DNA from 2 places in the Cellvibrio sp. 25HG11W-0 genome. Region 1 is predicted to be linked to the other one. Evidence: riboswitches for the same ligand, from Rfam matches in the RefSeq annotation. Region 1 holds a riboswitch; the other holds the start of a gene.

Region 1 (5,907 bases):
ATGAAAAACTCGGGTAGCACCCGAGTTTTTATGGCGATAGGACGCGCGTATTAGCGCCCGCCACCGACAGGATAGTTAGGCGCTTCTTTGGTGATTTGCACATCGTGTACATGGCTTTCGCCCATGCCCGCCGAGGTCACACGCACAAACTCTGGCTTAGTGCGCATTGCTTCCAAATTTTCACAGCCGGTGTAACCCATGGCTGAGCGCACGCCGCCCATCATTTGATGCACGATAGCGGTAAGCGAACCCTTGTAAGGAACACGCCCCTCAATGCCTTCAGGTACTAACTTTTCAGCCCCTTCGCTTGCATCTTGGAAGTAGCGATCGCTAGAGCCAGAAGTTTGCGCCATGGCACCCAATGAACCCATACCCCGGTAAGCTTTATAAGTACGACCTTGAAACAGCTCAACTTCGCCTGGCGCTTCTTCAGTACCAGCAAACATAGAGCCCATCATAACCGCATGCGCGCCCGCCACTATAGCCTTGGCAATATCACCAGAGTAACGAATACCACCATCGGCGATAGTAGGTACACCGGTACCTTCAAGTGCAGCAACCACATTGGCGATCGCAGAAATTTGGGGAACACCTACACCACTGACAATACGCGTAGTACAAATTGAACCAGGGCCGATACCCACTTTAACCGCATCAGCACCGGCTTCCACTAAGGCCAAGGCCGCAGCACCCGTGGCGATATTGCCGCCGATGACTTGCACGTCTGGGTATTTGGTTTTGATGGCACGTACGCGATCCAGTACATTTTTTGAATGGCCGTGAGCGGTATCAACAACCAACACATCCACACCTGCCTCTACTAAGGCATCGACACGCAAATCGGTATCGCGGCTGGTGCCAACGCTGGCGCCTACCCGCAAACGACCTTCAGGGTCTTTAGAAGCACTGGGATATTTTTCAGCTTTGTTAATGTCTTTTACGGTAATCAACCCGCGCAAATCAAATGCGTCATTCACAACCAACACCTTCTCGATACGGTGTTTGTGTAAAAGATTCCGAATCTCTTCAGAGGAAGCACCTTCTTTAACAGTAACCAACTGTTCTTTGGGTGTCATGATGCTGGATACGCTTGCATCGAAATTGGTTTCAAAGCGCACATCGCGGCCAGTCACTATACCGACCAAGTTGCCTTTACTTAGCACCGGCACGCCAGAAATATTGTTTTTGCGAGTCAAGGCAATTAAGTCGCGAATAGTCGCGCTCGCATCGATAGTGATGGGGTCTTTTACCACACCAGCTTCAAATTTCTTTACCGCACGCACTTCCGCGGCTTGTTCTTCAATCGACATGCTTTTGTGGATAATGCCAATACCGCCTTCCTGCGCTATGGCAATCGCCAAACGCGCTTCGGTTACCGTATCCATAGCCGCAGACACGAGCGGGATATTCAACTGTATTTTGCGCGTCAATTGGGTTTTGAGGGACACGTCTTTCGGGGTAACTGCGGAATAACCGGGTACCAGCAAAACATCATCAAAGGTGAGCGCTTCTTCAGCAATTCGCAACATATTCCATCCAACCTCAAAACAGGGAGAAAATAAACGCGGAATTATAGCCACTTGTGGCCTTTGGGTAAACCGAAACCACAACATATAGTGGATTAACCTTGTTTCATGCTCAGGCTATCCCGCTTGCGCTGCATCCCCTAGAATAGCGACCATGAATAATTACGACGCCACTTCACCCAACACAAACACCGCATCTGAACGCGAGATCATCAGCGTTAGCCAGCTGAATCGCCGCGCCAAACAGCTGCTCGAAACCCATTTACCGCTATTGTGGATTGAGGGAGAGCTGTCGAATGTCTCCATTCCCTCTTCTGGCCACTGGTACTTCACCCTTAAAGATGACCAAGCCCAAGTGCGCGGCGCCATGTTCAAAAACCGCAATATGCTCGTGCGCTTTAAACCCCAACAGGGTCAGCAAGTATTAATTAGGGCGAGAGTCAGCCTATATGAAGGGCGTGGCGACTATCAATTAATTGCAGAACACATGGAAGAAGCTGGCGCTGGCGCCCTGCAGCGCGCTTACGAAGAACTCAAAGCCAAACTGGCGCATGAGGGGCTGTTTAGCCTAGAACACAAAAAACCACTACCGCCACTGCCGCAACACATAGGGGTTATCACTTCACCTACCGGCGCTGCGATTCACGACATATTAAATGTACTGGAACGCCGCTTCCCAGGCATTCCCGTCACCCTGATTCCCGTAGCCGTGCAAGGCAAAGAAGCAGCGCCGCAAATAGTGCGCGCTCTGCAACTTGCCCAGCGCTCAAAACTGTTTGATGTATTGATTTTAGGGCGCGGCGGCGGCTCGCTCGAAGACCTTTGGCCTTTCAATGAAGAAATAGTCGCACGCGCAATTTTTGCGTGCGATATCCCCATCGTCAGTGCCGTAGGGCACGAAGTCGATTTTACCATCGCCGATTTTGTCGCAGATTTGCGCGCCCCCACCCCTTCAGCCGCCGCAGAACTCATCACCCCTGATGCGGAAGATTGGCTGGATAAATTTATCGGCTTTGAAGTACTGCTCGAAGACGCCATTAATAACAAACTGCAACACCTGCAGCAAAAAATCAGCTGGCTGCGCTCACGCTTGCGCCACCCCAAAGACAAATTAGAGCAGCAAGCCCAGCGGCTCGACAACCTAGAGCTGCGCTTAAAAAATCACCTGCAACGCCAACTAAGTGCACACACCAGCCGCTTTGAACAATTGCGCCTTCGCCTACAAGGCCAACACCCCAAGCTGTTGCTGAATAAATTCAAAGATCGCTTAAACCACGCACAGAATCAGCTACAAGACCTGCAGCGCTATCAACTAGAGCGCAAACAACAGCGTTTAGCTGCTGCCGCACGCCTACTCAACACACTAAGCCCTCTTAATACCCTAGAGCGTGGCTACAGTATCATTACCCATAAAGACGGCAAACTTATCACTCACAGCAAAGCACTAGCGGTGGGCGATACATTCAAAGCAAAGCTGGCGAAGGGGTCTATCACCGCACAGGTTGAAAGCCTACAGCAAGAGTAAATCTACTGAAAAATTTATATCAATGATCTGCCCTAATTGCACTCATGGGCTGCGCCAAGTATATTGGCGCCTTTCTTGTCGGGGCGCCTTGGTGATTGCACATCATTCGGAGGCTGAGATGGGCTCGGCCCAACCCGTAGAACCTGATCAGGTTGAGACCTGCGGAGGGAACAAGGCATCTCTGCAGCCCGCCTGCGCGATACCTCCCAAACCCCGCTGCCTCAACCCTACTTTGAGGCGCTGCGTTTTAGACCATGACCCAAGCTACCCCCCAAGATATTGCCATAGCCGGTGCCGGGCTACTCGGTCGCCTGCTCGCTTGGCAGCTGCAACTTGCAGGCTGCAAAGTCACCCTATTTGAAGCGGGCGATTTCAATCCTACCCAAGCCCAATCCTTACGCGCCGCCGCCTTTACCGCCGCCGGTATGATCGCCCCCCTAAGCGAAGCGGTGGTCTCCGACATTCATGTTTATCGCATGGGTTTATTTGCCCTTAAGCAGTGGCCGCTGTGGCTAAGCCAACTTAAACGCACAAGCAGCCCGCTATTTTTTCATCAAGGCAGCTTGGTTATAGCCCACCCGCAGGACGAAACCGAGCTAGTGCAATTTGAGCGAGAGCTGGCATTTGTAGTACCCGAGTGCAGCGGCTACAAACGCGTTAATCAGCAGCAAATTCAACAGCTGGAGCCAGACTTAAACCCACATTTTTCGCAGGGTTTGTACTTAACGGAAGAAGGCCACCTGCACAACCGCGAATTGCTAGAAGCGCTTGGCGATGAACTCAAAGCCGCAGGTGTAAATATTCGCGCGCACACGCCCGTAGACGTTTCCACTCACACTATCACCCATGAAAAGGGCGCAGAAAAATTTGATTTGGTCATCGACTGTCGCGGCCTAGGCGCCAAAATACAACAGCCGCAACTGCGCGGTGTGCGCGGTGAAACCCTGCATGTAGAGACCAAAGAAATCGCCCTGCAGCGCCCCGTGCGCCTTATGCACCCGCGCTACCAGCTTTACATAGTGCCCAAACCAAACCATCGCTTTATTATTGGCGCAACCCAAATCGAAAGCGAAGACCGCTCGCCGGTTAGCCTTCAGTCCAGCCTTGAACTCAGCAGCGCGCTCTACACCTTATCGCCCGCGTTTGCCGAGGCGCGCATTCTTGAAATGGACGTTAACCTGCGCCCCGCCTATATGGACAACATGCCCCATATTCAGCAACAGGACGGTTTGATTAGTGCGAACGGATTATTTCGCCACGGTTATTTGCTAGCGCCAGCGGTGGTGGAAAATATTCTCGCGCATATTCTGCAGCGCAACGAAAAACCCTTTGAAGATCAGCTCAGCACACCCTTAACTCGCAACCCACAGTCAGAATTTATTGCAGGCCACCCATGATTAACATAAGCCTCAACAATGAACCCAAAACCCTAGCACCGAATACTGCACTCAATAACGCGCTGCAACTTTGGGGTTTTGGCGATAGCAAAATAGCCGTCGCTATTAACCGCGAATTTGTGCCCCGCTCCAGTTACGGCGAACACATTTTGCAAGCTGGCGACGAAATAGACATAGTAAAACCCGTCGGAGGCGGTTAAGCATGAGCAACCAAGCACTCTATTCACCCACGCAACCGCAAAAAGATTTCACGCTTTATGGCGAGAGCTTTTCCAGCCGCTTTTTGTTGGGCACCGCGCTCTATGCCTCACCGCAATTAATGCGCGACTCAATCGTGCAATCGCGCGCCGAAATCGTCACCCTCGGTTTACGCAGGCAAAACCCGGCAGACAGGTCCGGCGATGCAATTTGGCAATATATTCAAGAAAGCGGCTGCCGGCTACTGCCCAACACCGCCGGTTGTAAATCCGTAAAGGAAGCCGTAACTCTTGCCGAAATGTCGCGCGAAATTTTTAATACCGACTGGATAAAACTAGAAGTGGTGGGCGATGACTACAACCTGCAACCCGACCCTTTTGGCTTGGTAGAAGCCTCAGAAATTCTGATAAAAAAAGGCTTTAAAGTTCTGCCCTACTGCACCGACGATTTGATTTTGTGCAAGCGTTTAATCGACGTAGGCTGCGAAGTACTCATGCCCTGGGGCGCACCCATTGGCACCGGCCAAGGCCTACTCAACCGCTACCATTTAGGCACACTGCGCGAGCGCATTCACAACGTGCCCATGATAATCGACGCAGGCCTAGGCGCGCCCTCACAAGCCGCCGAAGCCATGGAAATGGGATTTGATGGAATATTATTAAATACCGCCGTAGCCAAAGCGCACAACCCGCCACTCATGGCCGAAGCCTTCGCCGATGCAATCGACGCCGGAAGAAAAGCCTACAAAGCCGGCCTAATGCAAAAACGCTCCACCGCCAGCCCCAGCACACCCACCATCGGCCAACCGTTTTGGCATAAGAACTAAACACGCATGGATTCGCACCACCCACCTACGACCGCACAAACGTAGGTTGGGCTGAGGCACGAAGCCCCAACATCTCCATGGTCAACCTAAAACCTTAAACACAAATGAGCGACAGCTTAGGGGTTTTTAGTTGCATCACCCTAAGCGGCGAATGTGAAGTGTTGGGGTTCGTACCTCACCCCAACCTACGCGCTACTCACAATCCTTAAATGGCGGCTTTAGTGACTGTGAAAACACCTTAGTATAAGAGGAGCCCGAATAAATATAATATTCCTCACTATATGAACAATCCTTTATGTAACCATAGGTATTAAGCAAGATTCGCCAACCATTAATAACGCCTTCTATATGGTCAGGATATTTTTCCAACAACAACGCTGGAACCTCTGAAACATTAGGAACCGACAATGTGTCATATGAACCCATATCCAACTC
Region 2 (5,907 bases), 1.2 Mb from region 1:
CTGCAGACAAATTAGCGCCGCGGCATTATTAAAGGCACCCCCATATAAATTCTCTAAAACGTCTTTGGCGGGCATAAGATGAACGCGAATATCTTCGCCCTCTTCTTGCAAGCCGAATACACCACCGGCATGCGATAAATCGCACAAACCACAGTACAAATGCAGTTTTTCATCGCAACCACCAGGACTGGATAGATAGTTACAAATATATTCCATGTGATAAGGCCGCAGGTCCGCCTCCTCGATAAGCTCTCGATAAGCAACATCGCTAGGCGATTCACCTTCCTCCAGCATTCCGGCTACCACTTCATAGCACCAAGGGCCATTGGGTTCGTTAAGTGCCCCTATGCGAAATTGTTCGACCAATGCAATGAGGTCTAACACGGGATCGTAAATAACAACCGCGACAGCTTCACCGCGCACAAATAATTCGCGGCCAATTTCCTGCCCCCAGGAACCATCAAATAATTTATGCCGCAAAAATATTTTTTCCACGCGAAAAAAGCGCTTGTACATTTCTTCGCGGCGAACGATTTCAACATCCACTGCCGTGTAATCTGGTTTTTTAATCACTTTTACACCTTCAAAATGCAAGAGGGCTGACTTATTGCCAGCCCTCCAGTCAATTTATATCCTGTAATACAGTTTATGATGCAGCTTATACCTTATGATACAGCTCCGACCCTTTCGCCAAAAACTCTTGCGACTTCTGTTTCATTTCAGCTTCTACATCGATCATACGGATAACGTCGTCATCGCCAATAGCGGTGATATCAGTGCCATTTTTTGCCGCGTACTCACGTACTTCCTGGGAGATTTTCATCGAGCAAAACTTAGGCCCACACATAGAGCAAAAATGCGCTACTTTAGCTGACTCTTTCGGCAGAGTTTCATCGTGGTACGAGCGCGCGGTGTCTGGATCTAAACCCAAGTTAAATTGATCCTCCCAGCGGAATTCAAAACGCGCTTTAGACAAAGCATTATCGCGTAATTGCGCACCAGGATGACCTTTGGCCAAGTCAGCAGCATGAGCTGCAATTTTGTAAGTGATGATGCCGTATTTAACATCATCTTTATTCGGCAAGCCCAAATGCTCTTTAGGGGTTACGTAGCAGAGCATAGCGCAACCGAACCAGCCAATCATGGCGGCACCAATCCCCGAGGTAATATGGTCGTAACCTGGGGCTATATCTGTGGTCAATGGACCAAGGGTGTAGAAAGGTGCTTCGTCGCAAACTTCTAACTGCTTTTCCATGTTTTCTTTAATCATGTGCATAGGCACATGACCTGGGCCTTCAATCATGCATTGCACATCGTGTTTCCATGCAATTTTGGTCAACTCACCTAAGGTTTCCAATTCACCAAATTGTGCTTCGTCGTTGGCATCAGCGATTGAGCCAGGACGCAGGCCATCGCCCAAAGAAAAGCTCACATCGTAGGCTTTCATAATGGCGCAAATTTCGTCGAAGTTCGTATAGAGAAAGTTTTCTTTGTGATGCGCAAGACACCACTTGGCCATAATCGAACCACCGCGCGAAACAATGCCGGTAACGCGTTTGGCTGTGAGCGGTACATAGCGCAACAATACGCCGGCATGGATGGTGAAATAATCTACGCCTTGCTCTGCTTGTTCAATTAGCGTATCGCGAAAAATTTCCCACGTAAGATTTTCCGCAACGCCGTCTACTTTTTCCAACGCTTGATAAATGGGGACTGTACCAATGGGCACATGGGAGTTGCGAATAATCCACTCGCGGGTTTCATGAATATTTTTGCCGGTAGACAAATCCATCACGGTATCCGCACCCCAGCGTGCACCCCAGGTCAACTTCTCTACTTCTTCTTCGATAGAAGAACCTAAAGCAGAGTTGCCGATATTGCCGTTAATTTTCACGAGGAAATTGCGGCCAATAATCATCGGCTCAACTTCCGGGTGATTAATATTAAGCGGAATTATCGCGCGGCCACGGGCCACTTCATCGCGCACAAATTCAGGGGTAATTTCCGCAGGAATACTTGCGCCAAAACTCTCGCCTTTGTGTTGCTGATCCGCAATACCCAACTCGCGGGCCTGCGCCATCGCCATATTTTCGCGTATCGCGATGTATTCCATTTCTGGCGTGATAATGCCTTTTTTGGCGTAGTGCATTTGCGACACATTCATGCCTGGTTTGGCGCGGCGTGCCTTGCGCGTCAAATTGAAACGCAAGTGCGCTAATTTTGGATCATTCATACGCTCGGTAGTAAATACCGAGTCGCTGTCTTCAATCACTTCGGAGTCATTGCGCTCTTCAATCCACGCGGTACGCAACGCGTTTAAACCTGTGCGTAAATCAATTTTCACATTGGGATCTGTGTAAGGGCCAGAGGTATCGTAAACACGTACCGGTGGATTCTTTTCACCGCCAAATTCAGTTCCTGTGTCCGCCAGCGTGATTTCGCGCATAGGCACTTGAATATCAGGGCGCGAACCCTGCACATAAATTTTGCGTGAGCCGGTAAATGGCTGTACCGAAGCCTGATCCACTTGAGCGCTTTCGCTCAGAATTTTTTCTACGCTGGTGTTCATGGGTTTTCCCCTAAAGTTTACTGACAATAAAAACGATTAATAAAAAGAATGAAAATGATGCACAGGCCCTGCGCCCGTACCTATATGCAATTGTGCTGACGCCGCCAAAGCGCCCTGCAAATAATTTTTTGCGGCCTGTACCGCAGCCTGCAGCGTCATACCTTGTGCCAGCCCCGCCGCTATTGCAGATGCCAAGGTACAACCGGTGCCGTGGGTATTGCGCGTCGCTAACCATGGGGCACTAAACGCAAAGCAACCCTCGGGTGTAACTAACAGATCCGTTGCCTCCTGAGCTTCACTATGGCCGCCCTTCATAAGCACCGCCCTAGCCCCTAAGGCCAATAACTGTTCACCTTGACGCTGCATTTGCGCTACATCTTGCGCGACGTGAGTTTGGAGCAGGACGGCCGCTTCATGCAGGTTTGGCGTAATCACAGTCGCACGCGGAATCAACTGCGCGATCAGGATTTGTATCGCATCTTGTGCAAGTAATCGATCGCCGCTCGTCGCTACCATTACCGGATCGACCACCAAAGGAATCTGCGCGAAATCTTTTAGTGATTCCGTTACAGCAGCAATAATATCTGCCGTGGCAAGCATGCCAGTTTTGATGGCACTGACCCCTATATCGCTCATAACTGAGTGAATTTGCGCCTGCACAAATGAAGGAGCAATTGGCAATACTGCCTGCACACCTTGGGTATTTTGCGCCGTCAGCGAGCTTATGGCGCTACAACCATAAACGCCAAGAGCAGCAAAGGTTTTTAAATCCGCTTGAATACCTGCGCCGCCGCCGCTATCGCTACCGGCAATCGTCAGGGCAATGGGTGTTGTTGATCTAGCTGTGGTCTGCATAGAGTTCCCGCGAAAAAAACAAAGCGCGGAAAAGAGAGGGGGGCAAGTTAATTGCCAGGTGACAAGCTCTCGTTCCCTACGCCGGTACTAACCGGATCAGGTCGGCGGGTATATCTCAGCTCAGCTGAATTATTAGCGAGCACCCCGACAAGAAAGCCTGCAGTCTAGAGAAGTTGCCAAGGGGTGTAAAGGAACCTTTGGCGATATAAAGCGACACCACCGCCCGCTGAGACGCGCGCGTGGTGCCATATTAGAAAGGATATGTTCGCAAGCAAATGCCCATTGTTTGATCTTTTACTGTTTCTTTTGCTGACTCGCCAACAACCCCAGCTTACCCGCAAGCAACGCAGTAGTAGGTGCTTGAATAAGTATCGTACCCAAGATAAAGATGAAAGTAATTGCGCCTACCACATCCATGCCCGGTACTTTCATACCCGCCAATATACCGACCAAAGCCGCAGGAATTACACCAGTTTCACGCGTCCAGCTCATAAACACTAACTCCTGCCAACTCCATGCCGCACGGCGATCGGGAGCTGCGCAAATCAATACGGTAAGTGGGCGCGCAATAAAGATAAACACTACAAGCAATGCCAAACCTACACCGAGGTATTCTTTAAGTAAATGGAAATCAACCTGAGAGCCGAGCAGAATAAAAATGAACATGCGCATTAAGAGCGCCGTGTTACCCACGTAGTCCTCTAAATATTCATGCTCATGTTCGTCCAGTGGCAAACCAAATGAGTCCTTATTGCCAATGATGGCGCCGCAAGTAAATACCGCCATAAACCCTGAGGACTCGAATGCATCTGCCAATAAAAATACCGTGATCACCGCCAGCACTATGACGAAGGGCGTGACGCCTCGAAAAATCCCCAGAGCATTGTGTGCCATAAGCAAGGTTGCGCAGTAGCCGACTATAGCGCCCAACAGCAACCCCATTCCGGCCTCCCATGCCAATTCTTTAAGGGAGTGAGTCAGGCTAAAAGCTTCTGCGGTGCCAGTACTACTGCCCATTACATAGGCAACTACCGCAAAAGTCGCTATAGCGCCCATGGCATCGTTGAGCGCTGACTCGCTCATCACTGTTTGCGCTACGCGATCTTTAATCGGCACCTGCTTAAATATAGGTACGAGAGTTGCTGGATCTGTGGAAGCTGTTAGCGCGCCCAGCACAAGGGCGATCCCCAGAGGAATCCCTAAATAAACGCCTACAAACGATGTGATTGCGCCAGTAATCAACACCCCAAGGGTGGCCATTAAAATCAGGCTGATCCAGATTTCTTTTAAAACAGCAAAACGCAGGGTCGCACCACCCTCAAACAGAAGATAGCAGGCGCCAATCGTGAGGATAAGTTGATTCATCGTAGAGTCTGCCGGAACGCTCAAAAAGCCGCTCACTGCCGGCCCTAAGCCAATCCCAATCAACAGAAATATAACGATGTCCGGCACTTTAATTTTTTTGGCGAACACGCCACCCAAAAGCCCGGTAAAAATAATGATCCCGACATACAGCAGATCAAGCTTGGCAATTTCTAAATGTGACATAGACACCTCTACAATAAAGTTGGCGCATACTGACAGAGCCATAAATTGCCGACATAAATTCGGTGTAAAATCCGCGCACACCAAGGACTTTGCACCAATTAGACGTAAAAAAACCGGGACAAGCCCGGCTTTTTCACTTCAGCACTAGAACAGGCAAGCCCTTAACCAAACACAGCACTCGCTAATACCAAAGTCACCATATAGCCTGCGGTATAGGCAATCAGCACCAAAGGGGTGTAACGCAAGAATGAGCCGAAAGTAAGGCCTTTTACCTTGCTCATGGCAATAATGCCGGCAGCAGAACCAATCGCCAGCAACGAGCCGCCAACACCGACACCATAGGTTAACGCCAACCATTCAGAGATAGGCAATACCGGCTCAGACTTCAGCAAGGCTGCAGTTAGCGGTACGTTATCGATCAAGGCGGAGAACAACCCCATCATATAATTGGCATAAGCCGGCTCTACCTGTACATAGAAGTCAGTCAGTAAATCAAGGGTGCCGATTTCTTTGAGCATGCCCACCAAGAGTAAAATCCCAAGGAAAAACAGCAGGGTTTCATACTCGATTTGACGTACATACTCCAAAATTTTGGTTTCTTCTTTATCCAATTGCATGAAGTGACCAATAAAAAACATCACAGACAAACCCACCAAAAAGGTCAGTACGGGCGGCACATGGAAGAAGAAGTTAAATAGCATGGTGCAGATAATGGTGGTGAAAAAAGTGCCCACAATCGCCCAGTCCATACCGGTAAATTTGCGCGGGTCTTTTTCCGTTGTCACTACGCCACTCACGCCGGGGAACATAAGTGCAGCCAGCACCAACACGCCGCATACGGCGGGTAAAATCAAGGTGAACAATTGCGGCATAGTCACATGGCCGCCGAGGAAAATCATCAGGGTTGTTACATCGCCAGTAATCAACGCCACACC

The links. Region 1 has a riboswitch for thiamine pyrophosphate ahead of thiO (glycine oxidase ThiO). Riboswitches for the same ligand answer to the same signal wherever they lie in the genome.
Region 2: another riboswitch for thiamine pyrophosphate. It lies ahead of thiD (bifunctional hydroxymethylpyrimidine kinase/phosphomethylpyrimidine kinase); the one in region 1 lies ahead of thiO (glycine oxidase ThiO).

Annotation. Positions count from the first base shown of each region.
Region 1 covers NZ_CM174230.1:2,296,974-2,302,880, reverse strand. The annotation lists gene guaB (IMP dehydrogenase) at 51-1,529, opposite strand; gene xseA (exodeoxyribonuclease VII large subunit) at 1,681-3,051, shown strand; TPP riboswitch at 3,121-3,238, shown strand; gene thiO (glycine oxidase ThiO) at 3,306-4,448, shown strand; gene thiS (sulfur carrier protein ThiS) at 4,445-4,648, shown strand; gene AC0KUT_RS09595 (thiazole synthase) at 4,651-5,472, shown strand; gene AC0KUT_RS09590 (lysozyme inhibitor LprI family protein) at 5,665-5,907, opposite strand, start outside.
Region 2 covers NZ_CM174230.1:3,479,630-3,485,536, forward strand. The annotation lists gene AC0KUT_RS14555 (NUDIX domain-containing protein) at 1-573, opposite strand, end outside; gene thiC (phosphomethylpyrimidine synthase ThiC) at 659-2,569, opposite strand; gene thiD (bifunctional hydroxymethylpyrimidine kinase/phosphomethylpyrimidine kinase) at 2,606-3,424, opposite strand; TPP riboswitch at 3,481-3,581, opposite strand; gene AC0KUT_RS14570 (cation:proton antiporter) at 3,719-4,972, opposite strand; gene nhaD (sodium:proton antiporter NhaD) at 5,134-5,907, opposite strand, start outside.